Regions from separate parts of the Mycobacterium sp. E802 genome, predicted to be linked through region 1. Evidence: predicted binding sites of a transcription regulator. Region 1 holds the regulator's gene; each other region holds the start of a gene.
What was found. Region 1 encodes LexA, which represses DNA repair genes until DNA is damaged. Its sites were predicted from a motif close to CGAACANNTGTTCG; they were not measured.
Positions count from the first base shown of each region.

Region 2: A5699_RS04585 (HNH endonuclease signature motif containing protein) is a predicted target of LexA. The motif match lies at 2,755-2,768, and genes of this name have one in related genera.
Region 3: cofD (2-phospho-L-lactate transferase) is a predicted target of LexA. The motif match lies at 7,698-7,711, and genes of this name have one in related genera.

Region 1 covers NZ_LZJD01000027.1:3,679-13,471, forward strand. Annotated here, with positions in the region: gene A5699_RS04325 (PE-PPE domain-containing protein) at 1-402, opposite strand, end outside; gene A5699_RS04330 (molybdopterin guanine dinucleotide-containing S/N-oxide reductase) at 511-2,799, opposite strand; gene A5699_RS04335 (acyl-CoA dehydrogenase family protein) at 2,902-4,062, shown strand; gene A5699_RS04340 (LGFP repeat-containing protein) at 4,242-6,554, shown strand; gene lexA (transcriptional repressor LexA) at 6,557-7,282, opposite strand; gene A5699_RS04350 (LysM peptidoglycan-binding domain-containing protein) at 7,479-7,985, shown strand; gene nrdR (transcriptional regulator NrdR) at 8,150-8,605, shown strand; gene A5699_RS04360 (PhzF family phenazine biosynthesis protein) at 8,617-9,303, opposite strand; gene A5699_RS04365 (alpha/beta fold hydrolase) at 9,390-9,793, opposite strand, start outside.
Region 2 covers NZ_LZJD01000030.1:21,276-31,068, reverse strand. Annotated here, with positions in the region: gene A5699_RS04600 (aminopeptidase P family protein) at 1-99, shown strand, start outside; gene efp (elongation factor P) at 124-687, shown strand; gene nusB (transcription antitermination factor NusB) at 690-1,178, shown strand; gene A5699_RS04585 (HNH endonuclease signature motif containing protein) at 1,194-2,750, opposite strand; gene A5699_RS04580 (GntR family transcriptional regulator) at 3,018-3,776, shown strand; gene A5699_RS04575 (ferredoxin family protein) at 3,773-4,000, shown strand; gene A5699_RS04570 (ABC transporter substrate-binding protein) at 4,011-5,441, shown strand; gene A5699_RS04565 (ABC transporter permease) at 5,438-6,295, shown strand; gene A5699_RS04560 (ABC transporter ATP-binding protein) at 6,292-7,044, shown strand; gene A5699_RS04555 (fumarate reductase/succinate dehydrogenase flavoprotein subunit) at 7,037-9,724, shown strand.
Region 3 covers NZ_LZJD01000108.1:56,516-66,308, forward strand. Annotated here, with positions in the region: gene A5699_RS16145 (amino acid permease) at 1-955, opposite strand, end outside; gene A5699_RS16150 (NAD(P)/FAD-dependent oxidoreductase) at 1,017-2,402, shown strand; gene manA (mannose-6-phosphate isomerase, class I) at 2,407-3,633, opposite strand; gene A5699_RS16160 (TobH protein) at 3,638-4,711, opposite strand; gene A5699_RS16165 (phosphomannomutase/phosphoglucomutase) at 4,708-6,096, opposite strand; gene A5699_RS16170 (DUF3499 domain-containing protein) at 6,224-6,643, opposite strand; gene A5699_RS16175 (metallopeptidase family protein) at 6,775-7,197, shown strand; gene A5699_RS16180 (WhiB family transcriptional regulator) at 7,234-7,623, opposite strand; gene cofD (2-phospho-L-lactate transferase) at 7,918-8,901, shown strand; gene A5699_RS16190 (coenzyme F420-0:L-glutamate ligase) at 8,898-9,793, shown strand, end outside.

The sequences.
Region 1 (9,793 bases):
CGGATGGGCTGCACTCGGGTTGTTGTCGCCGACGAGTTCGCTGGTCAGCCGGGTGACCCCACTGGCGACCGAGACGTTCCACTTGGCGCCCTCAAGCCCTCCCCAGCCTTCGAACGGAAACGGCCAGAACTGGGCGATGTAAGGGATCGGTACCGCAGCGGCACAGCCCTCGACGCCACAGCTCCCGCTCGGTTGGACGTAGTAGTCCACCGCGTTGGCCAGGTAATTGGTGGAGTCCTGCGGGTTCGGGGTTCCGGTCCCCGGCACGACCAGCGGTGTCGTCGCGACGACCAAGCCCAGTGCGGCTGTTCCCACCGGCGTCAGGCCGATGGCTACGGTTCCGGACAGGGCCACGGCGCCGACCAGCAGGGTCCTGGCAGCTGAACGGGGTGAGAATCGCATCGAGCCCGGGTCTCCTTCTGCTGACGACACCGTCAGCGCTGAAGGGATCTTTGCACCGGCACCCAAAAATTCACCGTGAAACAGCGAAAGTGGTTGCCGTGCAGCGAGTTATCGCACGATGATGACCGGCGGGTCATGAGCCCGGATCGGGGGCAGGGATTCGTCGAACTTCTCGATCTGCACCAGGACATGCGCGCCCGTGCAGCCGCGCGCCAGCGCAGACGTGCCGATGTCCTCGGTGAGCACGTTGGGGTTGCCGTGCACACACATCGCGTCGGGGTCGGCCGGATCGGCCGGGTCGAACCACGCCCCGGTGGACAGTTGCACGACAGCCGGGCGCAGCCGGTCGTCGATCACCACTCCGGCCAGGCACGCCCCGCGATCGTTGAACACCCGCACCACGTCGCCATCGGAGAGCCCGCGCGCCGATGCGTCGTCGGGGTGGATGCGGATCGGTTCGCGGCCTTGCACTTTCGACGACTGGCTGGTGGCACCGCCGTCGAGTTGGCCGTGTAAGCGGCTGGCGGGTTGATTGGCCAGCAGATGCAGGGGATAGTGAGCGGCCCGCGAGCCGCCCAACCATTCCGTCGGTCCGTACCACCGGGGGTGGCCGACGCAGTCGGGATAACCGAAACCGTCGATGTCGGCCGAGAAGATCTCGATGCGCCCGCTCGGCGTACCGAGCCGGTGCCCGATCGGGTCGGCGCGGAAATCGGCGAGCAAGGTCAATCCGGGTTCGGTGGGCAGCCGCACCTGTCCGGTGGTCCAGAACTCCTCGAAGGCAGGGACGTCGAAATCCAGACTGGCGGCCCATTTCTCATACATGTGCACCAGCCACTCGCGGGCGGTGCGGCCCTCGGTGAACCGCTCTCCGAAGCCGAGTCGCTCGGCCAGGGCCGAGAACGTGGTGTAGTCGTCGCGGGAATCGGCATACGGTTGGGCCAGCGCCCGCATGGCCACCAGCAGTGGGTCGTTGCGCGAACCCGAATAGTCCTCGCGCTCGTAGGCAGTGGTCGAGGGCACCACGATGTCGGCGTGTTTGGCCATCGCCGTCCAGTACGGGTCGTGCACCACGATGGTGTCCACCCGCGACAGGGCGCGGCGCAGCCTCGGGATGTTCTGGTGATGGTGGAACGGGTTGCCGCCGGCCCAGTACACGCACTTGATGTCCGGATACCGCAGCTGCAGGCCGTTGTAGTCGAACGGCTCACCCGGGTGCAGCAACATATCGCTGACCGCTGCGACCGGGATGAACGTCTGGACCGGGTTGGGCCCCTGCGGCAGGACCGGCAGGCGGCACCGCAGCGGCGCGAGCCCCGGCTCGTTCATCGATCCGTAGCCGTGCCCGAAACCGCCTCCGGGCAGGCCGATCTGGCCGAGCATCGCGGCCAGGGTCAGGCCCATCCAGGGCGCCTGCTCGCCGTGGCGCACCCGTTGCAGCGACCAGCTGACCGTGACCAGGGTGCGCGAGGCGGCCATCTGCCGGGCCAGCGACCTCAGCTGTTCGGCCGGCAGACCGCTGAGCGCCGATGCCCATTGCGGGGTCTTGGCGATGCCGTCGTCGCGGCCCAGCACATAGCGCTCGAACCGCGGATAGCCGGTGCAGTACGTGTCCAGGAAATCGAGGTCGGCCAAGCCCTCGGTGACCAACACGTAGGCCAGCGCGAGCATCACCGCCACATCGGTGCCCGGAATCGGCGCCAGCCATTGGCAATCGCCGTCGACATCGTCGCGCAGCGGGCTCAACGACACGATCTGTCCGCCGCGGGCACGAAACCGGTGCAGCGCATCGCGAGCCGGATGCGCCGTGGTGCCACCGTGGTTGATGCCGGTGTTCTTCGGGGCCAGGCCGCCGAAACACACCAGCAGATCCGTGTGTTCGGCGATGACCTCCCAGGCCGTGGAGCGTTTGAACAGGTCGTCATGGGTGCCGACCACCCGCGGCATGATCACCCCGGTGGCGCCCAAGCTGTAGGAATGGCGTGAGGACGTATAGCCGCCGAGCATCTTCAGAAAGCGATGCACCTGGCTCTGGGCGTGGTGGAACCGGCCGGCACTGGCCCAGCCGTACGAACCGCCGTAGATCGCCTCGTTGCCGTAGGTGTCCACGACGCGGCGCAGTTCGCCGGCCAGCAACTCGGTCAGCTCGTCCCAGGTCAGTGCGACGTATTCGTCGGCGCCCCGTTCGGTGCTGGGCCCCGGACCGTCGCGCAGCCACCCGCGTCGCACCGCCGGCCCGGCTATGCGCGAGCGGTGTCGGATCGAGCCCGACAGATTTCCCAGAAGGGGCGAGGGATCCGCGTCGCCGGGCATCGGCGTGACCCCGACGATGTCGCCGTCGGCGACGTCCGCGGTGAAGGCGCCCCAGTGCGCAAGGCTCGTGGGGGACTGGGGCATGGCCAGAGTTTACGGGCGGTCTCGCCCCTCCCCGGACAGCCCAACCATCCGGTTGGTATAGGTTGACCCCGACCACGTAACCGGTACCGGAGGTATCACCCCATGGGCAGTGTTGTGAAGTACGACCGTACGTTGTTCGAGCCCGAGCACGAGCTGTTCCGCGAGTCGTACCGGGCATTCCTGGAACGCCACGTCGCGCCGTTCCACGACCAGTGGGAAAAGGACAAGATCGTCGATCGTGGGGTCTGGCTGGAGGCCGGCAAGCAGGGCTTTCTCGGCATGGCGGTGCCCGAGGAGTACGGCGGTGGCGGCAACGCCGACTTCCGGTACAACACGATCGTCTGCGAGGAGACCGTGGCCGGGCGCTACAGCGGCATCGGCTTCAGTCTGCACAACGACGTCGTCGCGCCCTACCTGCTCCGGCTGGCCAACGAGGAGCAGAAGCAGCGCTGGCTGCCCAAGTTCTGCACGGGTGAATTGATCACGGCGATCGCAATGACCGAGCCCGGTACCGGCAGCGACCTGCAAGGCATCAAGACCCGCGCGGTCCGCGACGGCGACCACTACGTGCTCAACGGCTCGAAGACGTTCATCACCAACGGCATCCACTCCGACCTGGTGATCGTCGTGGCCCAAACCGACCCCGACAAAGGCGCGCTGGGTTTCTCGTTGCTCGTCGTCGAGCGCGGTATGGAGGGCTTCGAACGGGGCCGCCACCTGGACAAGATCGGCCTGGACGCCCAGGACACGGCCGAGTTGTCGTTCGTCGACGTCAAGGTGCCCGTGGAGAATCTGCTCGGTGAGGAGGGGCAGGGTTTCGTCTACCTGATGCAGAACCTGCCGCAGGAACGCATCTCGATCGCGATCATGGCTGCCGCGGCGATGGAGTCGGTGCTGGAGCAGACGGTGCAGTACACCAAGGAGCGCAAGGCGTTCGGCAAGCCCATCGGCAGCTTCCAGAACAGCCGGTTCCTGCTCGCCGAGTTGGCCACCGAGGCCACCGTGGTCCGGATGATGGTCGACGAATTCATCCGGCTGCATCTCGATGAGAAGCTCACCGTGGAGCAGGCCGCGATGGCCAAGTGGTACTCCACCGAGAAGCAGGTCGACCTCATCGACCGCTGCCTCCAGCTGCACGGTGGTTACGGCTACATGCGTGAATACCCGGTGGCCCGGGCTTACCTCGATGCGCGGGTGCAGACGATTTATGGCGGCACCACCGAGATCATGAAGGAGATCATCGGACGCAGCCTGGGGGTGTGAAAATCGACGGTCAGCCCCGCGCAAGGCCCCAAAACGCTCGATTTCGGGGTATTTGACCCAGATATTGCGGCTTTTTTGCCTGAGCTCGGCCACGTCCCTTGGTTATCGTCACGTGCTGAAGCAGAGTTGTCGGGCGGGACATTTCCAAGGAAACTTTGCCGAACGAGCGGGGAGGGCGCATGACTAGGCCGGGAGCGAGGCTGAACGCGGCCGTATGGCGGCTGGCGGTCAGCCTGCTCGCATTCATAGTCGCTGGTTTGATGGTGCCCGCGGTGGCGTCGGCCACCCCGGAGTCGGATGCCGACGCCGCGATCACCGCCGCCTGGGAGGCCACCGGTGGCGACGGCGGCCCGCTCGGGCCACGGCAGGGCGACGTGGTTGCGGCGGGTTCGGGCTTCGCGCAGAACTTCTCCGGGGGCAAGATGTTCTTCACCCCGGCGACCGGCGCCCACTTCATGCAGGGCGCGATCCTGGAGAAATACGAATCGCTGGGCGGCGCGGCCGACAGCGACCTGGGATTCCCCACCATCGACGAGGGCCCCGGGCGGGCTGCGGACAGCCGCAACTCGACATTCAGCGCACCTGACAACCCGGTGATCTTCTGGACTCCGGCCACCGGCGCCCACGTGGTGCGCGGTGCCATCAACGCCGCGTGGGACAAGCTCGGCGGCTCGGCCGGGGTCCTCGGCGTTCCTGCCGAGGACGAGTCTTTCGACGGCGATGTCAACGCGCAGAAGTTCACCGGCGGGGAGATCTCCTGGAACCGCAAGACCAAGGCCTTCACCACGGTGCCGCCCGAGCTGGCGGATCAACTCGGTGGTCTGGACGTGCCCGCGGATCCGGCCTCGGCGATCGCGATGGCGCGCCGGGCCGCCGGTGGTGCGATGGGACCGCTGGGCGCCAAGGACGGTGACCAATACCCGATCGGCGACGGTGGCGTCGGGCAGAACTTCGCCGGGGGCAAGATCTTCTACAGCCCCGCCACCGGGGCCAACGCCATCACCGGTCAGCTTCTGGAGAAGTACGAGAGCGTCGGCGGCCCGGAGGGCGATCTGGGCTTCCCGACCGCAAGCGAGGCCGAAGGCGGCCTGGGGCCGAACAGCCGGATCAGTACCTTCGCCGCAGCCGACAACCCGGTGATCTTCTGGACCCCCGACTACGGTGCGGTGATCGTCCGGGGCGCGATGAAGGCGGCGTGGGACAAGCTCGGCGGAGCCACGGGCGAGCTCGGTGCCCCGATGGCCGACCAAACCGAGGACGGCACCGTCGTCACCCAGCGATTCAGCGGCGGAGCCATCTCCTGGGATCGCGCCACCAACAAGTTCACCACCGAACCCTCGAATCTTGCCGCCGAATTGAGCGGGCTGCAGGTGCCCGGCCTCGAACAGCCGGCCGGGGCTCCGCCGGCGGCGGCCGCGGATTCGGACAAGCCGTTCAGCTGGCATTGGAGCTGGTGGTGGCTGATCGCCGTGGTTCCGGTTCTGCTGCTGGCCGCGCTGATTGTCGGGGCGGCGCTGTGGCATCGGCGACGGGCCGGTGGCGACGACGAATTCGACCACGATCCGTTCGAGGACGAGTACGACGGCCACGGCGAGGGGCCGTACGACGAGGACCGTTACGGCGCCCGGCGCTATGACTCGCGTGGATACGACGACGATGACTACCGCGACGATCGCAGCGACGCCTATGGGGGTGAGGCTGCGACGGCGAGATTCACCGGGCCGGTCGATGAATCGGCTAGTACCGCGGCGTCTCCCTACGATGGTCCGACCGATATCGCGATGCCGGTCAGCCAGATGCCGGTGAGCCAATGGGCTGCACCGGAGTCGTCGTCGGGATACGGCCCCCCGGATGACGAGGAGGAACCGCCGGAGGATTCCTCGCAACTGGCCGGCCCGGAGCCGGGCTTTGACGACTACCGCGACGTCGACGATTTCGACGACGACTTCGAGGACGGGGATTTCGACGACGACGATTTCGATGACGAGGACTTCCACGGCGAGGACCTCGACGACGAGAACGCGCCCATCGACGCCGAGTTCGAGGAGGTCGCCGAAGGTGACGCCGAGGACGATGTCGAGGCCGAACTCGACGACGAGGATCTGGTGGACACCGGTGCATTCGCCGGCCCGATCGACGGTCTGCGTGCACCGGTAGGTCTCGCGGTTCCCGCGGATCTCGGGCTGTCCGGCGATCAAGACAATGTGGATACCGCGCCGACCCGGGTGATCACCCATGCCGAGGCCTACAGTGGCGAGGCCCACAGTGGGCGTCATGCCGCCATCGAACTCGACGAGGTACCGGCCGTCACGGCGATCCACCTACCGTTGGACGACCCCAACCGGGCACCCGAGGGCTACCCGATCAAGGCGGATACCAAGTCTGGCCAGTACTGGTCACCCGACAGCAGTGAGTACGACGACGCGGTGGCCGAGATCTGGTTCGCCAGTGAGGAGTTCGCTCGCACGAACGGATTCGTGCGAGCGGACTGAGCTCAGATCTTGCGGATCACGGTGACGACCTTGCCGAGCACGGCCGCGTCGTTACCCGGGATCGGGTCGTACGCCGGATTGTGCGGCATGAGCCACACCTGACCACGAGTCCGCTTGAACGTCTTGACGGTGGCTTCACCGTCGATCATCGCGGCTACGATGTCACCGTTGTCGGCCACACTCTGCTGGCGCACGACCACCCAGTCGCCGTCGCAGATGGCCGCGTCCACCATCGAGTCGCCGACGACCTTCAGCAGGAACAGCGAGCCCTCGCCGACGAGTTCGCGGGGGAGCGGGAAGACGTCTTCGACCGCCTGCTCGGCCAGGATGGGGCCGCCCGCGGCGATGCGCCCGAGCACCGGGACAAAGGTCGGTTCGGGTAGCGCATCCGTGCCGGCCACATCCGTGGAGACGAGCGGGGTGGCCGCCGGATCGTCGGCGGCGCGGACGTCGACCGCACGCGGACGGTTCGGGTCGCGGCGCAGGTAGCCCTTGCGTTCCAGGGTGCGCAATTGATGGGCGACCGAGGATGTCGAGGTGAGCCCTACCGCATCTCCGATCTCGCGGATGCTGGGCGGATAGCCCCGACTGGTCACCGATGCGCGGATGACGTCGAGGATGGTCCGTTGCCGTTCGGTGAGGCCGCTGTCAGCGGCGCGGCGTGGACTCGCCCCCTCGGATCCCGCCGGGGTGTCGGTGCTGCCGTCCCTGCTCAGGTCGTCGCTCATGAGGGCGAATGTAGTCCTTGTTTGAACATTAATCAAACATGTGTTCGACGCGTGTCGTCTACGGAGCCTCGCCGCCGAAACTTGTCGGTGGTCCGTCCTATCGTTTCGCAACAGTTCGATCACACGTTCTATCCATCGAACATGTGAGCGACTATATTCGAACACAAGAGCGAACGTCCCACCGAAAGGCAGTCAGATGGCGATCATCGATATCCCCGCCGAAAGCCGTTCCCGCGCTGTCCGTGTGGCCCGGGGCGCGTCCCAGGCGCAACCGTCTCGGGGTCGCGCCCAGTTCGGTGCCGCGGAGCCTCGGCCGCTGCGCCGGGTCCAGCGGCAGGCACCGACCCGGCCGGCCGGCGGCGCGGTCCGTTACCGGGGAACCGGCGTTCTCATGTCGCGGGCCTCGCACCGCAGCCGTCCGATCACGCCGGTCACCACCGTGTTGTTGGCGCTGGTTGCCGCCGGTATCACGGTCTGGCTGGGGCTGGTGGCGCAATTCGGCGGTGTGATGGGCACCGAGGCGCCGGAGCCGGCCGAACTCGCGGTGGTCCAGGTCAAAACCGGCGAGACGCTGCAGCAGGTGGCCCGGCGCGTCGCCCCGGACGCTCCGGTCTCGCGCGTGGTCGAGCAGATCCGCGATCTGAACCAACTCGAATCGTCGGCGCTCGACGCCGGGCAGACCCTGCTCGCCCCGGTTGGTTGAGCAGTGCGATGTCCGCTGAAACATCCTGGCAGGCAGCCACACTGGCCTGCCCCGGCGTGATCTCCTACACACCACTGGACCCGGCGGTGAACCTGCCGAGGGCGGCGCGGGTACGCTCAAGGGCGCTCGAACTAATTGTCCGGCGGCATGACGAAGGAGCGGTAATGCATTGTCCGTTCTGTCGTCATCCTGACTCGCGCGTGGTCGATTCCCGCGAGACGGACGAGGGCCAGGCGATCCGGCGGCGGCGGTCCTGCCCGGAGTGCGGCCGTCGATTCACCACCGTCGAGACGGCGGTGCTGGCGGTGGTCAAGCGCAGTGGCGTGACCGAGCCGTTCAGCCGTGAGAAGGTCATCCGCGGTGTACGCCGGTCCTGCCAGGGCCGTCAGGTCGACGACGACGCACTCAACGTGTTGGCGCAGAAGGTCGAAGATGCTGTCCGCGGTCTCGGCACACCTGAGATTCCCAGCCATGAAGTCGGCTTGGCGATCCTGGGGCCGTTGCGTGAACTCGACGAGGTCGCCTATTTGCGGTTCGCGTCGGTGTACCGGTCGTTTTCCTCAGCCGAAGACTTCGAACGTGAGATCGAGGCCCTGCGGGCCCACCGCGCCGAGGCGTAACGCGGCCGGCATCAGCCCAGCCGCGTGGTGCCGTCGTTGACGACCCGGCCGGCCACGCGCACCCAGCCCTCCGGGTGCCACCGCGTCTCGATCACCGAACCCTTTCCCTGGACGATCGTCAGGTCACGGCTGAGGTAGTCGGTCATGCGGACCGCCGCCGAACCGGTGGCCTCGTCTTCGGCAATACCGAGGTGCGCGGCGAACATCCGTGACCGCAGTACTCCTCCGTCCCGATCCAGCCAGGTCCACAGATAGTTCTCGACGTCATCGGCGTAATCGCCGGGCTCGGCGGCGAACAACTCGTCGGTGGAGGTCAGGTCGTGGATGGCGAATTCCGGTGCCCACTCCGAACGCGCACTGACCGCGGCCAGCTCCCCGTCGTACGCGACCTGAACGATTCCGGCGGGCACCTGCAGGGTGTTGACGGGCCGCCCGAGTTCGCGCAGCCACCAGGAGGCGCCCACGGTCGGGTGACCGGCGAACGGCATCTCGGCGACCGGCGTGAAGATGTGGGCTTGGGCGGTGTTCACGCCAGGTTGGGGCAGTTCGACGAATATGGTTTCGCTGTAACCCAATTCGGCGGCGATACGCTGACGGTCGGTGGGCGCAACCGTGCTGTTGTCGATCACGCCGAGCGGATTGCCGTACTTGCCTTCGGAGTCGGTGAACACGCGCAACACGGTGACGTCGATGGCCATGGACCCGATGCTACGTGGCCGTGCCGATCCTCCGGAGGAACCAGGGCGGCGTCACCGGCGGGCCGTCAGGGCGCCAAGCAACCGTCTCACGTCGCACTGCGCTCGTCGGCGCCCATCGCGTCGAGTACCGCGACCTGAGTGTCGAACGGCCCGCTGATCGCCGATTCACTCAGCCCGCTGCGCAGCAGGTGGCGTAGCCGATCCTGGTCGTAGACCGAGGGTTCGGTGGAATCGATGAAGCGTTCGACCACTTCGACGAAGCGGTCGGGGTCGTCGTGGAACGGAAAATGTCCGGAGCCACTGAAGACCTCCAACTGAGAACCGGGCATTGCGGCGTGCGCCATCTCGGCATGGCTGACCGGGATGACCGAATCGCACTCACCCCAGATCAACTGGACCGGAACCGATTCGGTCAGGTAACAGCGGTCGAGCATCGTGACCACCTGGCCCCGCCAATCCACCACGGCGCGAAGCGTCCGCGCGAAGGCCG
Region 2 (9,793 bases), on a different contig from region 1:
CCCGATCGCGGCGGTGTCCGGATCGAGGACACCCTGGTCGTCGGAGAGGCGACACCCGACCTGCTTACCCGGTTCCCCAAGGAACTGGCCATTTTGTGACGAAAGCTTAGGAGCTACACCCTCATGGCATCGACTGCCGACTTCAAGAACGGGCTCGTCCTGCAAATCGACGGACAGCTGTGGCAGATCGTCGAATTCCAGCACGTGAAGCCCGGTAAGGGTCCGGCCTTCGTGCGGACGAAGCTCAAGAACGTGGTGTCCGGCAAGGTCGTCGACAAGACCTACAACGCCGGCGTGAAGGTGGAGACCGCCACCGTGGACCGCCGCGACGCCACCTTCCTGTACCGCGACGGCAACGACTTCGTGTTCATGGATTCCGAGGACTTCGAGCAGCACCCGCTGTCGGAGGACCTGGTCGGCCGCGCCGCGGGCTTCCTGTTGGAGAGCATGCCGGTGCAGATCGCCTTCCACGAGTCCGCTCCGCTGTACCTGGAACTGCCGGTGTCGGTCGAACTCGTCGTCAGCCACACCGAGCCGGGCCTGCAGGGTGACCGTTCCAGCGCAGGCACCAAGCCCGCCACGATGGAGACCGGTGCAGAGATCCAGGTTCCGTTGTTCATCAACACCGGCGACAAGCTCAAGGTCGACACCCGCGACGGCAGCTACCTCGGCCGCGTGAATGGCTGACCATGCCTGACCGCCGAGGCGACCGGGGCCGTCACCAGGCCCGCAAACGCGCCGTGGACCTGCTGTTCGAGGCCGAGGCGCGCGGTCTGACTCCGGAGGCGGTGGCGGACGGCCGGATCGCGCTGGCCGAGGATCAGCCTGACGTCACCCCGCTCAACCCTTACACGGTGTCGGTGGCGCGCGGAGTGACCGAGCATTCCGCCCACATCGACGATCTCATCTCGGCGCATCTGCAGGGCTGGACGCTGGAGCGGCTGCCCGCCGTGGACCGGGCGATCCTGCGGGTCGCGGTGTGGGAACTGCTGCACGCCGAGGATGTCCCCGAACCCGTCGCCGTGGACGAAGCTGTCGAATTGGCCAAAGAGCTGTCCACCGATGAGTCGCCCGGATTCGTCAACGGAGTGCTGGGTCAGGTCATGCTCGTGACTCCGCAGATTCGGGCCGCCGCGGCGGCCGTCCAAGGCGCCGTACAGGATCGTCCGGAGCAGTAGGGTCTCTGGCCCGGTTTACCTGTCATCGGCTTCCTCCTGGGGAATGAGTAGTTCCTCAGGGTAGAAGTGGTGGTTGACGGTGTCTTGGCCGGTGTCCATGAGAGGCGGCGGATGCCAGTGGACCCGACCGGTATCTGGGTCGACGCTGGTGGTCCAACCGAGGCCGACCAGACGATTGTCGGGCCCACAGCTCAACGCGAGGTCGGGGGCGTCGGTCTGTCCGCCGTGTTGCCAGTCCGCCTTGGCGTGGTGGACTTGGCATTGGTCGGCCGGGGCGGTGCATCCGGGGCGGGTGCAGCCGCGGTCGCGGTTGTAGAGCAGGAGTCGTTGTGCTTTGGTGGCCAGTCGTTTGGTGCGGGCCATGTAGAGCGGTTCGGCGGTGTGGTGGTCGTACACGACGAGGTAGTGAAAACTGTGCGATGCCAAGCGGATGAGATCGCTCATCGGCATCCAGATGCCCGAACCCGTGACGGCGATACCTGCGCCGGCTTCGAGTTCGGCCAAGGTGGTGGAGACGACCACGGTGACCGGCAGGCCGCCATGTTGGCCGAGTCGTTTGGACATGAGTAGCTCGCGCAGGGCGACTTTGAGTGCATCGTGGTTGCGTTGGGACTGGGTGCGCGTGTCCCGGGCGGCTGCCTGCTCCTGGTCCCGCTGAGCTTGCGGGTCCGCGGGGATGTCGGGTGTGGTCCGGTCGTCGCTGTCGAATTCGTTAGCGCCGGTTCCGGATTCAGTCCCGGCATCGTCGGTGGCGCGGTCCTCCGGATCAGGTGTATCGCCGGTGGCCGCCGAGCCGCTCTCACGGGTATCGACCGGGTCGGCCGCGGGGTTGTGGACCGGGTCGGGATCGGCGGGGTTGTTCAGGCCGGGCTGGCCCCACGCGTCCGTGACTGTGGTCAAATAGGCCGCCGCCTCGGGATCCAGCCACCCCTGGACGTGCACCAGCCCGTCGGCGTCCTGCTTGCCGATCCGAAGCCCACGCAGGTGCGCCGCGATGTCGGGTCCGTCGCCGTCCTGGTTGAGCAGATACAGCAGTTTGGCGGCGGCGGCCTTGAGCGTTTCGGGGGTTTCGCGGGCTGCTGCGGCCGCCAGGTCTGTTTCGACCTGGACGAGTTCACCGGCGTTCAGGTACTTCTGCGCCTGTCCCAACGTGTCGCGAATGACGTTTACGTGTTCGGTGTTGATCGTTCCCGACTGCAGCGCCTGCGCGCATGCAGGCAGTATCGGCTCCAACACCTCGCCGGTGAGGCCATATCGCGGCCCGAGGTCGGCAGCCGCCGCCACTCGGCGTGACGCTTCCCTGCGGCTGATCCGCATCCGGGTGGCAAGGACATCGGTCCACGACTTCCCACCGATCTCTCGTGGACTGGTCCGCGCCATCAGCGCCGACTGAATGCGGTGATCGACCGTCGCCTGGGCACGGGCCTGCCGCTCGCGCTCGGACTGGATCGCCAGTAACTCCGCAGTGTCGAACGTCGTGAAGTCGACGTCGATCAGCGAAGCGATCGCGGCGCGATGGCCGGCCAGCGCGGTCTGCACTGCGTCCCGACTCTGGGCCAACCCGACGTTCATGATTCGAACACTAGTTCGAACCACCGACAAGAATTCGCTGTTTGGGACCGATGTGGCCACAGTGACGAAAGTTTTTTGAGCGGGCCCAAACGACGTTTCGATCATCGCGATTTGTAAATTTTCATCACGGCCGAGGTGGCGCAATGCGAGCTGCGACAGCGGTTTCGCCAGGTACCGAACGTCGGCTGGCGGCGCAATCAATTAACCTGCGCAAACGGCAGATTCGCCGCACTGCGAGGCCTCCCGGATGCCCCTTACCTTGAGTGCGTGTCTTCCCAGCCCGAATCCAACCCTGTACCGCTGACGAGCCGACGTGCTCGCGCGGACCAGGCCCGTCAAGTCGCCGATGTGCTGCGTCATCAGATTTATGACGGCGCGTACGCCGGTGCCCTGCCGTCGGAAGCGGACCTGGCCGCCGAATTCTTCGTCTCGCGCAACACCGTTCGCGAAGCACTAGGAGTGCTCAAGAACGAAGGTCTGATCGAGCGGGGCACCAAAGTAGGCACCCACGTGGCGGCCCGCAAGTACGACCACGGGCTCGATGCCCTGGTCGGGCTGAAGGAAACCTTCAAGGACTACGGCGACGTCCGCAACGAGGTGCGTGCCGTGCAACGGCTCGCCGCACCTCCGGCGGTGGCCCGCAAGCTCGCACTCGAACCCGGGACGCAGGTGGTGTTCATCGAGCGTCTGCGCTACCTCGCCGACCTGCCGCTGTCTCTCGATCTGACGTACCTGGCTCCCGATATCGGGGAGCAGGTGATCGCGGATTCGCTGGAGAGCAACGACATCTTCGCGCTCATCGAGCGGGTCAGCGGATGCCGGCTGGGCGGGGCAAGCCTTGCACTGGAAGCGGTTTCGGCCGATCCGCACACCGCCGCGACGCTGGAGGTGCCCAACGGATCGGCACTGCTGATGGCCGAACGGCTGACCAGTCTGGACGACGGCAGGCCCGTCGACCTGGAGTACATCAGGATGCGCGGTGATCGAATCACCATGCGCGGCAACCTCGTGAGGAGAGACGCATGACGCTGGTCAATCAGCGGGCCGATGTTCCGGTGACGATCGACGAATCCCTGTGTATCGAAGGCTGCACGTTGTGCGTGGACGTGTGCCCGCTCGATTCGCTGGCCATCAACCCCGACAACGGCAAGGCCTACATGCACGTCGACGAGTGCTGGTACTGCGGGCCGTGCGCGGCCCGCTGCCCCACCGGCGCCGTCACCGTCAACATGCCCTATCTCATCCGGTAGAGGATCCGAAGTGAAAACAGCCCTGATCGCTCTGGCCGCCGGTCTGACGTTTGCGACCGCCGGTTGTTCCCTGGACTCGGCGACGAAGTCTGCCGACACTGTCGACGTCGTCGTCGGCTACCAGTCCAAGACCATCAACACCGTCACCGCCGGAACGTTGTTGCGGGCCCAGGGTTACCTGGAGCGTCGCCTGGCCGACATCACCACCCGGACGGGCACCAAGTACAACGTCACCTGGCAGGACTACGACACCGGCGCCCCGATCACCGCGCAGATGGTGGCCGAGAAGATCGACATCGGATCGATGGGCGATTACCCGATGCTGATCAACGGATCCAAGACCCAGGCCAACGAACGCGCGAAGACCGAAATCGTCTCCGTCACGGGGTACAACCCCAAGGGGGCGCTCAACATGGTTGTGGTCACGCCGGATTCACCGGCCAAGTCGTTGACCGACCTCGCCGGCGAGAAGATCTCGGCCAGCGTCGGGTCGGCCGGCCACGGCATGGTGGTGCAAGCGCTCGGTCGGGCCGGCATCGACGCCAAGACCGGCGTGGAGGTGCTCAACCAGCAGCCGCAGGTCGGCGCATCTGCTTTGGAATCCGGTCAGGTGCAAGCACTTTCACAGTTCGTCGCCTGGCCGGGTCTGCTGGTGCATCAGGGTAAGGCCAAGCTGCTGTATGACGGTGCCGAGCTGAACTACCCGACGTTGCACGGCGTGGTGGTGCGTCGCGCCTATGCGGCCGAGCATCCCGAGGTGCTCGACGCCTTCCTGCAGGCCCAACTCGACGCCACCGACTTCCTCAACACCAAGCCGCTGGAGGCCGCCCGCATCGTGGCCGAGGGCAGCGGCCTGCCGCAGGAGGTCGTCTACCTGTACAACGGCCCGGGCGGCACATCGTTCGACACCACGCTCAAGCCTTCGTTGATCGACGCGCTCAAAGGCGATGTGCCGTACCTGAAGTCGATCGACAACTTCGCCGATCTGGACGTGGCCGGTTTTGTGCAGGATGCGCCGTTGCGGGCCGCGTTCGCCGCGCGCGGGCAGGACTACGACAAGGCGCTGCGCTCGCAGACGAATCCTTCGGCGCTGAGCGGTACCGACCCGGTGTGCCAGCGGGCCGTCGACAACCCGGCGACCGCCGGTGAACTCTGGCTCGACGGGGCCGATACCACCACGGCCGCGGCCACTCCGGCATGCCTGCTCAAGGCGATCCGACGGGCCGAAAGCGAGGGCAAGAAGGTCCGGGCCGCGTACGTGACCGACGCCGAGCTGGGCACCCGGTGGTTCGCGGACAAGTCGGTCTGGGTCCGCGTCCCGGCCCACGGCGCCGAGGACTACCTGCCGTTCGGCACCCAGGCCGGGGCCGAACGCTACGTGGCGGCCCACCCCGGCAGTGTGGTGGTCGACTACCGGCAAGCCTTGGCAGGTGCGGTATGACGACCACCGACAGCGCGCCGGCAACGGTCGCCGACCGACCGGCATCCCCGGCCGCGCCCCGACGTCGTGCCCCGTCGGTCTGGCCTCGTCGTCTGGTGCGGCTGGCGTCGGTCGTCGGCGCCGTCGTGCTGTGGCAGGTGCTGACCGCCAACGACGTTCGGCTGGGCCTGCGTTTCGACACCCTGCCGACGGTCACCGAAATCACTGCGGCCCTGGTGTATCGGCTCGGCACTCCCGAGTACTGGCTGGACCTGGGCCAGTCGCTGATCCGGATCCTCACCGGGTTCGGAATCGCGGCGGTGGTCGGGGTGACCACCGGAATCCTGTTGGGACGGACGGCCTGGTTCGCCGACATCTTCGGGCCGCTCACCGAGTTGGCCCGGCCGATCCCGGCGATCGCGATGGTGCCGGTGGCCATCCTGCTGTTCCCCAGCGACGAGGCCGGCATCGTGTTCATCACGTTCCTGGCCGCCTACTTCCCGATCATGGTCAGCGTGCGGCATGCGGTGCGTGCGCTGCCGACCATCTGGGAGGACTCGGTGCGCACCCTCGGCGGTGGCCGTCTCGACGTGCTGCGGCAGGTGGTGCTGCCGGGGATCCTTCCCGGTCTGTTCGGTGGCCTCTCGGTCGGTATGGGGGTGGCCTGGATCTGCGTCGTCTCGGCCGAGATGATCTCGGGTCGCCTCGGCGTGGGCTACCGCACCTGGCAGGCGTACACGGTGTTGAACTATCCCGATGTGTTCGTCGGCATCATCACCATCGGCGTGCTCGGCTTCGTCACCGCCGCGGCGGTGGAACTGATCGGCCGCCGGGTCACCCGCTGGCTGCCGCGCGGTGAGGAGGTCACGAGATGAGCCCCACGGCCACCGCGACCGGGATGCGGCTCGAGCTGGACGCGATCACGTTGTCCTACACCGGCGCCCCGGTGATCGAGAACCTCAGCCTCACAGTCGAACCCGGTGAGATCTTGGTGCTCGCCGGACCGTCAGGCTGCGGCAAGTCGACCCTGCTGCGGGCACTGACCGGATTGCTCCGTCCCGACGCGGGCCGGGTGCTGGCCGACGGTGAACCCGTCACCACCACGTCGCGTGATCGCGGCATGGTGTTCCAGGACAGTGCCCTGCTGCCATGGCGTACCGTGCGGTCGAACATCGAGCTCGCGCTGCAACTCCGCGGCGAGCCGAGGGCCGGTCGCCGGGCGCGCGCGGACCGCTGGATCGACGAGGTGGGGCTGTCCGGGTTCGGCGACTTTCTGCCCAAGAGCCTCTCCGGTGGTATGCGACAACGGGTTCAGCTTGCCCGCGGCCTGGCCGGTGCGCCCCGCGCCGTAATGATGGACGAGCCGTTCGCCGCGCTGGACACCCAGACCCGGGCGGCCATGCAGCGCCTGTTGATCGACACCTGGCAGGTCCATCCCACCACGATCGTGTTCGTCACCCACGACGTCGACGAGGCACTCATCCTCGGTGACCGGGTCGCGGTACTCGGTCGTGCCGGACAGCCGTTGCGCGCCCTCGTCGAAGTGGGCCAGCCCCGAACCGACCATCCCGAACGATCCGCGCTACGCGCCGAGATCATCGCCGCCTTGGAGCAAAATGACTGACACCCTTGAGATCCCGGACGTTTCCGACGCCGTCCGGATCGACTGCGATGTACTGGTGATCGGCGGGGGCACGGCAGGCACCATGGCTGCGCTGACCGCGGCCGAGAACGGTGCCCAGGTGCTGCTGCTGGAGAAGGCCCACGTGCGGCACTCCGGGGCGCTGGCCATGGGGATGGACGGAGTCAACAACGCCGTGATCCCCGGAAAGGCCGAACCCGAGGACTACGTCGCCGAGATCACCCGCGCCAACGACGGAATCGTCAACCAGCGCACCGTCTATCAGACCGCCACCCGGGGATTCGCCATGGTGCAGCGGCTGGAACGCTACGGGGTCAAGTTCGAGAAGGACGAGCACGGCGAGTACGCCGTGCGCCGGGTGCACCGGTCCGGTTCCTATGTGTTGCCGATGCCCGAAGGCAAGGACGTCAAGAAGGCGTTGTACCGGGTGCTGCGCCAGCGCTCGATGCGGGAGAAGATCCGGATCGAGAACCGGTTCATGCCGGTGCGGGTTCTCACCGATGGCGGACGTGCGGTCGGTGCGGCGGCATTCAACACCCGCACCGGCGAATTCGTCACCGTGGCGGCCAAGGCCGTCATCCTGTCCACCGGTGCGTGCGGCCGGCTCGGACTGCCGGCCTCGGGATACCTGTACGGCACATACGAGAATCCCACCAATGCCGGTGACGGCTACGCCATGGCCTACCACGCCGGTGCCGAGCTGTCGGGAATCGAGTGCTTCCAGGTCAATCCGTTGATCAAGGATTACAACGGACCGGCCTGCGCCTATGTGGCCAACCCCTTCGGTGGTTATCAAGTCAACGCGCTGGGGGAGCGGTTCGTCGATTCCGACTACTGGTCGGGTCAGATGATGGCCGAGGTCAAGTCTGAAATCGAATCGGCGCGCGGACCGATCTACCTCAAGGTCAGCCACCTGCCCGACGAAACCTTGACCACGCTGGAGAACATCCTGCACACCACGGAGCGGCCCACCCGTGGAACGTTCCACGCCAACCGGGGACACGACTACCGCACACATGACATCGAGATGCACATCTCCGAGATCGGTTTGTGCTCAGGACATTCCGCATCCGGGGTGTGGGTGGACGAACATGCCCGTACCACGGTGCCGGGCCTGTATGCCGCAGGCGACCTGGCGTGCGTACCGCACAACTACATGATCGGCGCGTTCGTCTACGGCGACCTGGCCGGGGAACACGCGGCGTCCACACTGGCAGACGTGGCCGCGCCCCAAGAGCTTCCGGCCGATCAGGTGGCCCAGGCCCACGATCTCATCTACCGACCGCTGCGACACCCGGACGGCCCGCCGCAGCCACAGGTCGAGTTCAAGCTGCGACGGTTCGTCAACGACTATGTGGCCCCGCCGAAGACCGCTACCAAACTGTCCATCGCAGTGCAGACTTTCGAGCGGATGACCGCCGAGGTGGAGGGTATCGGGGCGCGTACGCCGCACGAGTTGATGCGGGCTGCGGAGGTGTCGTTCATCCGGGACTGCGCGGAGATGGCCGCGCGCTCCTCGCTGACCCGGACCGAATCGCGGTGGGGCCTTTACCACGAGCGGGCTGATCTGCCCGAGCGTGACGACACGCAGTGGCGTTATCACCTCAACCTCTACAAGGACGCCGACGGCGCCATGCAGTTCGTGAAGCGGCCGGTGGCACCGTATTTCGTCGCGGTGCCCGAGCTCGACCACCTCACTTCGCAGGACCCGGTGACCACCGTCGAACAACCCCACCTGCACGGTGGCCGGGCGCCTTCGGCCGAACGGTCCCGGGTGCGTACCGCGACCTCCGCCCAGCCACCGTCACCGCGGATCGTCGCGGTACTGGCCCTGGAGGAACCGTCGCTGGCGGATCTGGCCGGCTACCTTCAGGATGCGGACGCCGGTGTGCGCCGCACCGCGGTCGCCACCCTCGTCGAGCATCTGCCCGACGGATACCAGCCGGCGCTGGTGGCCGCCCTGGCCGACGGCGACGCCGGGGTGCGGCGCGAGACCGCCGACGCCGTGCGGGAACTCGTCGAGGTACTGCCCGAGCCCGGAGCCTTCAGCGATCGACTGGCCTCGGCGGACCCGGTGGTGCGTGCCGTCACCGTGTATCTGTTGAGTTCCCGGCGCGCCGGCAGCGCCCAGTCGTATCGAGCCGCGCTCACCGACACCGATCACCGGGTACGGATCGAGGCGGTCCGAGCCCTGGTGTCGGTCGACGATCACACCGGTGTCGCGGCCGCCACGACCGACGAGAACCGGGAGGTGCGGATCGCGGCGGTGGGTGGTCTGGCCACCCTGCGTGCCGGTGCCGACGCGGTACGCGTGGCGCTGGACGATCCCGATCCGCTGGTGCGGGCGGCGGCGCTGGCCTCGCTCGGTGCGGTCGGTTGCACCGGCGACGATGTGGTCAGCGTCGAGAAGGCGTTCACCGAATCGGCCTGGCAGATCCGCCAGGGGGCAGCGCGGGCGTTGGCCGGCGCCGAGCCCGAGGTCGCGGTACCCACCCTGTCACGGGCACTGGAGGACCGGCATCTGGATGTCCGCAAGGCGGCGGTACTCAGCCTGAGCCGGTGGGTGGATTCGGATTCGAGCGCGCGGCAGGCCCTCACCGCGGCATTGGAAGACAGCGATGCCGATGTTCGCGCGTATGCCCGCCAAGCCCTTGCCGGGTGAGCGGCACGTTTGCCAGAACGCCGGCGCCATCGAAGTTGGTCGTTACCGCTGCCAACGGCCGGACCTCGG
Region 3 (9,793 bases), on a different contig from region 1:
TGGCGGCGAATGCGGTGGCCAGGTTGGCGTGCCCGTCCGGGGCATCACGCAGCACGGTGTAGGACACCATGCCCGAGAGCACCACCGACACCGCGACGTAGAGCACCGTGACGATGCCGAGGGAGGCGAGGATGCCGCGGGGCACGTCTCGCTGCGGATCGCGGGTCTCCTCGGCGGTGGTGGCGACGACGTCGAACCCGATGAACGCAAAGAACACGATCGACGCACCGGCCAGCACGCCATACCAGCCGTAGTGGCTGCCTGCGGCGCCGGTCAGCAGCGAGAACAGGGATTGGTCGGCCCCGCCGGCGCCCTCGCCCGCCTCGTTCGGCGGTATGAACGGCGTGTAGTTGGCGGCCTTGATGTAGAACGCACCGACGACCACCACGAGCAGCACGACCGACACCTTGATGATCGTGATGGCCAGGCTGAAGTGCGCCGACACCTTGGTGCCCAGCACCAGCAAGACGGTCACGAACACGATGATCAGCAGCGCGCCCCAGTCGACCGCGACGCCGCCCACATCGGCCGTTCCGCCGCCGAAACCGAACACCGTCCCGAGGTAGCTGGACCACCCCTTGGCCACCACCGCGGCCGCGACGGCGAATTCCAAGATCAAATCCCAACCGATGATCCATGCCACGAATTCACCGAATGTCGCATAGGAAAATGTGTACGCGCTGCCAGCAACCGGCACGGTCGAGGCGAACTCGGCGTAGCACAAGGCCGCCAGCCCACATGCCACCGCCGCGATCACGAACGCGATCGAGATCGCCGGGCCGGTCAAATTACCCGCTGTAGATGCGGTGATGGTGAAGATCCCCGCGCCGATGACGACCGATACGCCGAAGACCGTCAGATCCCACCACGTGAGATTCTTACGCAGTCGCGTCGAGGGTTCGTCAGTGTCAGCAATCGATTGCTCGACAGATTTTGTTCGCCGAACGGCAGACATATGTGGTGTTGCCTCTCATTGTGGCCCGGTTCCCGCCATATTCCCATTACCGTGGCGTGCGATGAGCGCGACTCCCCCACATTCCCACGACCATGTCGTGGTCATCGGCGGCAGCATTGCCGGGCTGTGTGCAGCCCGGGTCCTTGCCGACCATTTCGACCGCGTCACCCTGTACGAGCGCGATGAGCTCCCCGATAAACCGGTCAACCGCAGCGCGGTACCTCAGGGCCAGCATGTGCACCTGTTGATGGCCCGCGGAGCCGAGGAGCTGGAATCCCTCTTCGAGGGGTTACTCGACGACATGAGGGCCGCCAACGTTCCGGTGGTCGAAAACAAGCCCGCGTCGATCCATTTCGAGGCCGGCGGCCACCTGCTGGGCACCGGGCAGACCCCGGAGTCCAACTTCACCTCGTATGTGCCCAGTCGCGGACAGCTCGAATGGCAGATCCGTCGACGGGTGCTGGCCCTGCCCAATGTGCAGATCCTGCATCGCGGGGTGAGCGAGCCGCAGTACGACCCGACCGCCGGGCGGGTGAGCGGCGTGGTGCTCGACGACGGCGAACTGGTGAGTGCCGATCTGGTGGTCGACGCCTCCGGCCGCGGCAGCCGCCTGCCGGTGTGGCTGGAGCAGTGGGGCTTCGATCGGCCGCGTGAGGACACGATCAAGGTCGGTGTCACCTATGCGTCGCAGCGCGTCCGTATCCCGGCGGAGTTGATCAGCGAGAAGCTGGTGGTGGTCAGCGCGGCGCACGACAGCGGGCTGGGCATGGGCATGCTGTTCCACGAGGACGGTATCTGGACCGTCACCGCGTTCGGCGTCGCCAAGGCCGAACCACCGGCGGACTTCGCCGGTATCAAGGCGCTGGGCGGCGTCGCCCTGCCACCGCGCCTGGCCGCCGCGCTGCAGGCCGGTGAACCGGTGGGCGGGATGAACTTTCATCGCTACCCGGTCAGCAAGTGGCGTCGCTACGACAAGATGAGCCGGTTCCCGGACGGGATCTTCCCGTTCGGCGATGCGGTGGTCAGCCTGAACCCGACGTACGGCCAGGGCGTGACCATGTCGACCGTGCAGGCAACCAACCTGCGTGAGGTGCTGGCCGAGGGCACTCATGACCTGATCCCGCGGCTTGCCCGACGCACGGCGAAGACCACGTACCCGGTGTGGACGATGAACTCGGTGGCCGATCAGGTGGCGCACGGGGCGGAGGGCGATCGCGCGTTCTGGCACGGCCCGATGTTCGGACTCTTCGACCAGTTCCTCGGGGCGGCCGAAACCGATCCTGTACTGGCCGAGTGGTTTCTGCGCCGCTGCATGCTCGACAGCCTGTGGCTGACCCCGCCGCCGCGGATCGTCGCACGAGCGATCCGTCACAACGTCAAGGCGTGGCTGGCCGAACGACGTCAGCGCCGCAACGAGCCAGCGGAGTCCGTCACCGCCTCGCGGTGACGGACTAGATGCCGACGGTCACCCGGAACAGTTTCGTCGGCTCGCCCGCGGTGAGCCGGATCGGGCCGTCGGCGGCCGCCACCCAGGCCGCCGCGCCGCGCTCCAAGGTCAGTTTGTCGTCGTCGGCATAGACCACCGCGGCCCCTTCGGTGCACAGCAGCAACTGCGGGCCGTTGTGACGGGAATGCACGTCGATCTCGTCGCCGACGCGCTCGCCGTCGATGGACACCACCGACACCGCGAACTCCTGCGCGGGCGTCTGATAAACGGTTTCCGTTCCGTCCGTGACGGTTTCGGAAAACAGCCGATCCTCGGGGGTCGGGGCGAAATCGAGCACGCGCAGCAGTTCGGGCACGTCCACGTGCTTGGGGGTCAGCCCACCACGCAGCACGTTGTCGGAGTTGGCCATCACCTCGACGCCGACCCCGTGCAAGTAGGCGTGCAGGTTTCCGGCCGGAAGGTAGACACCCTCGCCCGGCTGCAAACTGATGCGGTTGAGCAGCAGAGAGGCCAGCACCCCGGCATCACCTGGGTAACGCTCACCGAGTTCCAGCAGCGTCTTCACCTCGGCGACGAATTTCTTTTCCCCAGAACGGATGTAGTGGACGGCTCCGTCGAGAACAGCGGGTACCAGGACGTCGAGGTCAGGCTGCGGCGCGGTGATCCAGGTGGTGAACAGCGCCCGCAGGCCGTCGGCGTCGGACTGATCGGAGAGCAGGTTGATGAACGGGTCGAGATCCGAGACCGCGAGCGCGCGCATCAGCTCGACCGTGTGATCGACCGGGCGGAAGCCGGCGAGGGCATCGAATTGTCCTAGCGCAACCAGCAATTCGGGCTTGTGACTGCGGTCGCGATAGTTTCTCACCGGCGAGTTCACCGGGATCTCGAGCCGATCTTCACGGTCGAAACCTTCCCGGGCCTGCGCAGCGCTGGGATGCGCCTGCAGGGACAGCGGTTCGTCCGCGGCGAGCACCTTCACCAAGAACGGCAGTGCGTCACCGAATCTGCCGATCGCCTCGCCACCCAGCTGCGCCTCAGGGTCGTCGTGGACCGCCTGCAGCAGCGAGACCTCACCGTGCTCGGTCTGCAGCCACGCGGGGTCGGCCGGGTGCGCGCCGAACCACAGTTCAGCCTCTGGATGAATGGTGGGGCTGGGCCTTCCGGTGAATTCCGCAATGGCCGTACGCGAACCCCAGGCATAGGTCCGCACCACTCCGCGTAGCAGGTGCACTTGCTTATCCTCGAACCAGTTTCAAATATACGGCCGTCATCTCCAGACGGAGGGCCAGAATCGCGAGTTGTTGTTCTGGGCGCCCGGCGGACGGCGGGGTGGTCCCGGCCGGTTCCGGCACATCTTCGGCACCGATCATCACGATGTCGTCGAAGCCGCCGACCCGGGCCCCCACCGACTGCCGTTCGGTATCGGTGATCAAGGCGAACGTACGGGTGCGACGCGGCAGTGGCCCGTCGATCTGTTCGTCGTGGAACAGGGAGTCGGCGGCGGGTGCTCCGACCGCCCCACCGGCGACCGCGGCGAGCGCATCGCTCAGTCCGGCAGCGGCCACGACCTCCCCGGCCAGGCGCAACATCACCGCCGCGCCGTGCCGAGCCAACGCCAGCGTGGCCGGATTGTCCCCCGCCAGTACCACGGCGCGATCCGACATCCGTTCGGCCAGAGTCTTGGCCGGATTGGTGAACAGGTCGCGTCCGGCGCTGTTGGCCAGCGCTTCGGCGTCCAGTTCGTCGGCCAGTGCGGCCAGATCGAACCGCCGCGCCGGATCCACCACGTGCATCGCGGCCAGGCCGGCGGCCAGGTATCGGATCAGCCCGAAGTCGTCGGGCACCCACAGCCGCGGGGCCAGGACCGCCGCGCGCCCGGCCGCGACGTCACGCAGCGGCCCCTCGTGTGGTGCCACGATCAACACACGCGCACCGCGGCGCACACCGGTGGCGGCCGCGTTCACGAGCGCCGGATCACCCGGATCGTCACCAGCGACGATCACCACGTCCAGCGCGCCGAGCCACGGCGGGGTCTCGGCGGCCACCACGATGGGCGCCGCGGCCGACCCGCCGAGTACGGCGGCCAACATGGCACCCGCGGACTCGGCGGTCCCGCGGCCGGCCACCCAAATCACTGTGCGCGGTGGGTGATCGGCGCGCAGAGGATCGAGGACCCCTTCGGCCAAGGCTGCGGCGGTGGACCGCACCTGGGCTCCCGCCATGGCCGCGGCCCGGAGCAGACCGTTGCGATCGGCGGCGAGAAGTCCGTCTCCGTCGTCCAGGTCGACCGTGGCGTCCACGGCGTTCACGGCACCGGCTCGCTCACCCCACGGATCTGCGCCGAAACCCTGTCGACGAGCGCGGCGACATCCTCGGCGGTGCGCGCTTCCACGTTCAGGCGTAGTAGCGGTTCGGTATTGGAGCTACGCAGGTTGAACCAGCAGCCGCCGCCGAGATCGACGGTGACGCCGTCGAGGTGGTCGATGGACTGGATCGAACTGCCGAACGATTTCAGTACCGCGTCCACGCATTCCGGTGCATCGCTGACGGTGAAGTTGATCTCGCCGGACGCCTCGTACCGCTGATAGTCCGCCATGATCTCCGAGAGTGGCCGATCCTGCTCACCCAGTGCGGCGAGCACGTTCAGCGCGGCGAGCATGCCGGAATCGGCGCCCCAGAAGTCACGGAAGTAGTAGTGCGCCGAGTGCTCGCCACCGAAGATGGCTCCGGTCTCGGCCATCAGGGCCTTGATATAGGAATGCCCGACCCGCGAGCGCACCGGGGTTCCGCCGCGCTCGGTCACCAACTCGGGTACCGCGCGCGAGGTGATCAGGTTGTGGATGACGGTGGCACCGATCTCCCGGTTGAGTTCCCGGGCGGCCACCAGGGCGGTCACCGCCGACGGAGACACCGGGCGACCGAGTTCGTCGACGACGAAGCACCGGTCGGCGTCACCGTCGAAGGCCAGGCCGATATCGGCGCCGGTGGCCAGCACATGTGCCTGCAGGTCGACCAGGTTGGCCGGATCCAGCGGGTTGGCTTCGTGATTGGGGAAGGTGCCGTCGAGTTCGAAGAACAGCGGAAGCACCGTGACGTCGGGGATCGGACCGAGAACCGCGGGCGTGGTGTGCCCGGCCATGCCGTTGCCCGCGTCCACTGCGATCCGCAGTGGACGCAGCGCGCTGAGGTCGACCAGGGACCGGAGGAAGGCGCCGTAGTCGGCCAGCACATCGCGGTCGGAAATCGACCCGGGCGGGCCGTCGAACGCCGGCACGCCGGCGATCACCTCATCGGCGATCACGGCCAGACCGGTGTCCTTGCCGACCGGCTTGGCTCCGGCGCGACACAACTTGATGCCGTTGTAGGCCGCCGGATTGTGGCTCGCGGTGAACATCGCCCCCGGGCAGTCCAACAGACCCGAGGCGAAATACAGCTGATCGGTGGAGGCCAGACCGATCCGGACCACGTCGAGGCCCTGAGCCGTCACACCGTCGGCGAACGCGGCCGCCAACGTCGGTGAGCTCTCCCGCATGTCGTAGCCGATCACGGCCTGGGTGGCACCCTCGGCCCGGACCAGGCGGGCGAACGCGCCACCGACCTCGGCCACGAACGACTCGTCGATCTGCGTACCGACCAATCCACGGACGTCATAGGCCTTGATGACATCGTGAACAGCCGCCGCTGGCCTAGACATATAGCTCCTTGTGAAACGGGATCGTTGGCGCCAGCCTAACTGTCGGGTGGCTTCGACACGTTCACTACTCGTGGCCCGGCTGTTGTCTGATCAGGGCTAGTCAGTGCTAGTCCGTGGCGAGTCCGGGCTAGTTGTCGGGGTCCGGCAGCACCCGCAGATGACCACGACGACGCCCGTTGGTCTCAGAAGGACGGGCCTGCGGCGCGATCACCGCGCCGGCGCCCACACCGGTGGCGGGATCGGAGAATCCGGCGACCACTCCGCCACGCGGCACGGCACCGGCCTGACCCTCCCGGACCGCGTCGGCCAGGGCCACCAGGTCGTCTTCATCGGGATTGGTGGGCAGCGGCCCGGCGTGACGAACCAGCTCCCAACCACGGGGCGCGGTGATGCGCCCGGCGTGGCCGACGCACAGATCCCAGGAGTGGGGCTCGGAAACCGTGGCCAAGGGTCCGACCACAGCCGTGGAGTCGGAGTAGACAAAAGTCAGCGTCGCCACGGCATAGTGCGGGCACCCGGGCCGGCAGCAGCGACGGGGAACATTCACGCACCAGAGATTACTGTGGACGATCGCTGTGCGCTGCCGGACACGCTCAGCCGTCGGTGCCCCGATCCCGAACCGTTACGATCATCGCCGTGGTCCAGCGAAACCCATGGCGGTCGCGGCGCGGTCGCGATATCCGCGGGCCGCTGCTCCCGCGTTCGGTTCCGGGGTGGCGCAGCCGTGCCGAGCGGTTCGACATGGCGGTCCTGGAAGCCTATGAGCCGATCGAACGCCGATGGGCGTCGCGGCTGAAAGATCTCGACGTCGCGGTGGACGAGATTCCCCGGATGTCCCCGAAGGATCCCGACAGTGTGCAGTGGCCGCCCGAGGTCATCGCAGATGGCCCGATCGCGCTGGCGCGGCTGATACCGGCAGGCGTCGACGTCAGAGGAAATGCGACCCGGGCTCGAATTGTGTTGTTCCGCAAGCCCATCGAGCGCCGGGTCAAAGGATCCGATGAGCTTGCTGATTTGCTGCATGAAATCCTGGTGGCCCAGGTGGCCACCTATCTGGGAGTTGAACCGTCAGTCATCGACCCAACGATCGACGACGACTGACGTCGGGCGCCCACGTTCAGCGCCCTGCCGAGAGCCTCAGATGATGCCGCGTTTGAGGCGGCGACGCTCCCGTTCGGACAGCCCTCCCCAGATACCGAAGCGCTCATCGTGCGCGAGCGCGTACTCCAAGCACGCATCCTTGACTTCACAGCCCTGGCAGATGCGCTTGGCCTCGCGGGTAGACCCGCCCTTCTCCGGGAAGAACGCCTCCGGGTCGGTCTGTGCGCAGAGCGCACGTTCCTGCCATTGGTCGTCTTCGACTTCCGGATCAACATCAATGTGTTCGGGAACCAGACTCAGCTGGGGACGTCCGGTCGTCTCCAACGGTGTCGTTCCGGTGTTGATGTGCGGTGCGTTGTCCACCGAGCCGAGCAGCCGGCCGTCAAACCGGACCACATGATCGAAATCGCCGCTCTCATAAGACATTTTCCCCCGCCTCCTCACTCGGTCTCGTAGATCCTAAGTGGAGCCCCACTATTGCGATGTGCGGTCACCCCATTCGAACAGTTGATCGAATCTCGGTCCGCGACACCGGAATCGGTCACCAACCGGGAAATGACACAACTGTGATTACACACGTGTTAGCTGCCAGGGTCAAGCGGAATGGCGCGATTTCATACCATCTCGTAATGTCAAATCGGCGCGTCGCGACATCGGCGTGTCCTGGCCGTGACGACGTCGTTTCCATCCGCAGGCCCTCAGCGCTTAGGGTCGGACGTTGTGAAGATCACCGTTCTGGTCGGCGGCGTCGGAGGCGCCCGCTTTTTGCTGGGGGTACAGCACCTGTTGGGCCTCGGGGCTTTCGGCGGGAACGACAGCAAGCATGAACTCACCGCGATCGTGAACGTGGGCGACGACGCCTGGATGCACGGCGTCCGGATCTGCCCGGACCTCGACACCTGCATGTACACCCTCGGTGGCGGCATCGACCCTGAGCGAGGCTGGGGTCACCGCAATGAAACCTGGCACGCCAAGGAAGAACTGGCCGCCTACGGGGTGCAACCCGATTGGTTCGGCCTGGGCGACCGCGACTTGGCGACCCACCTGGTCCGCACTCAGATGCTGCGCGCCGGCTACCCCCTGTCGCAGGTCACCGAGGCATTGTGCAAGCGCTGGTCGCCCGGAGCACGGTTGCTGCCGGTGACCGACGACCGCAGCGAGACGCACGTGGTGATCACCGATCCCGACGACGATTCCCGACGAGCGATCCACTTCCAGGAGTGGTGGGTGCGCTACCGCGCCCAGGTGCCCTCGCACAGCTTCGCGTTCGTCGGCGCAGAACAGGCAACCGCCGCGCCAGGCGTCACCGCGGCCATTGCCGAGGCCGACGTGGTGTTGCTGGCACCGTCGAATCCCGTCGTGAGCATCGGCCCGATCCTGCAGATTCCCGGCATCCGCGCCGCCCTGCGCTCAACTCCGGCACCGGTCATCGGCTACTCCCCCATCATCGATGGAAAACCTTTGCGCGGCATGGCAGATGAGTGCCTGCGAATCATCGGCGTCCAATCCTCCTCACAGGGCGTGGGCGAGTTCTTCGGGGCCCGCTCGGGCACCGGACTGTTGGACGGTTGGCTGATACACGAAGGTGACCAGGCCGACATCGCCGGTGTGAAGGTGGCCGCGGTGCCACTGCTGATGACCGATCCGGCGACCACCGCCGAGATGGTGCGGGCGGGCCTGGACCTCGCGGGTGTGGCCTGGTGACCACCGCGGCGAACCCCGAACACGGATCCGCCGACCGGGTCGAGATCATCCCGGTGCCAGGACTTCCCGAATTCCGTCCCGGAGACGATCTGGCCGCCGCGCTCGCCGGGGCGGCACCGTGGCTGGCCGACGGCGACGTGTTGGTGGTCACCAGCAAGATCGTCAGCAAGTGCGAGGGCCGGATCGTCACGGCGCCGTCGGATCCCGAGGAACGGGACACCTTACGACGCAAGCTGATCGACGCCGAGGCGGTCCGTGTGCTGGCCCGCAAGGGTCGCACCCTGATCACCGAGAACGCCATCGGACTGGTCCAGGCCGCCGCCGGCGTCGACGGTTCCAACGTGGATTCCACCGAGTTGGCGCTGCTTCCGGTCGATCCCGACGGCAGCGCGGCCGCCCTGCGCGAAGGACTGCGTGAGCGGCTCGGCGTCACCGTTGCCGTCGTGATCACCGACACCATGGGCCGGGCCTGGCGCAACGGCCAAGTGGACTTCGCCATCGGCGCCTGCGGGCTCACCGCGCTGCACGGTTACGCGGGTGCCCGCGACCGGCACGGCAACGAGCTGATGGTCACCGAGGTCGCGGTGGCCGACGAGATCGCCGCCGCGGCCGACCTGGTGAAGGGCAAACTCACCGCGATCCCGGTCGCCGTGGTGCGCGGGCTGGACCTGCCCGACGACGGGTCGACCGCACGCACGCTGCTGCGCCCGGGCGAAGAGGATCTGTTCTGGTTGGGCACGGCCGAGGCAATTCAGCTGGGGCACACCCAGGCTCAACTGCTGCGGCGCTCGGTGCGCGCGTTCAGTGCCGAACCCGTCGACCCCGCACTGATCGAAGCTGCTGTCGGCGAAGCACTTACCGCACCCGCCCCGCATCACACCCGCCCGGTGCG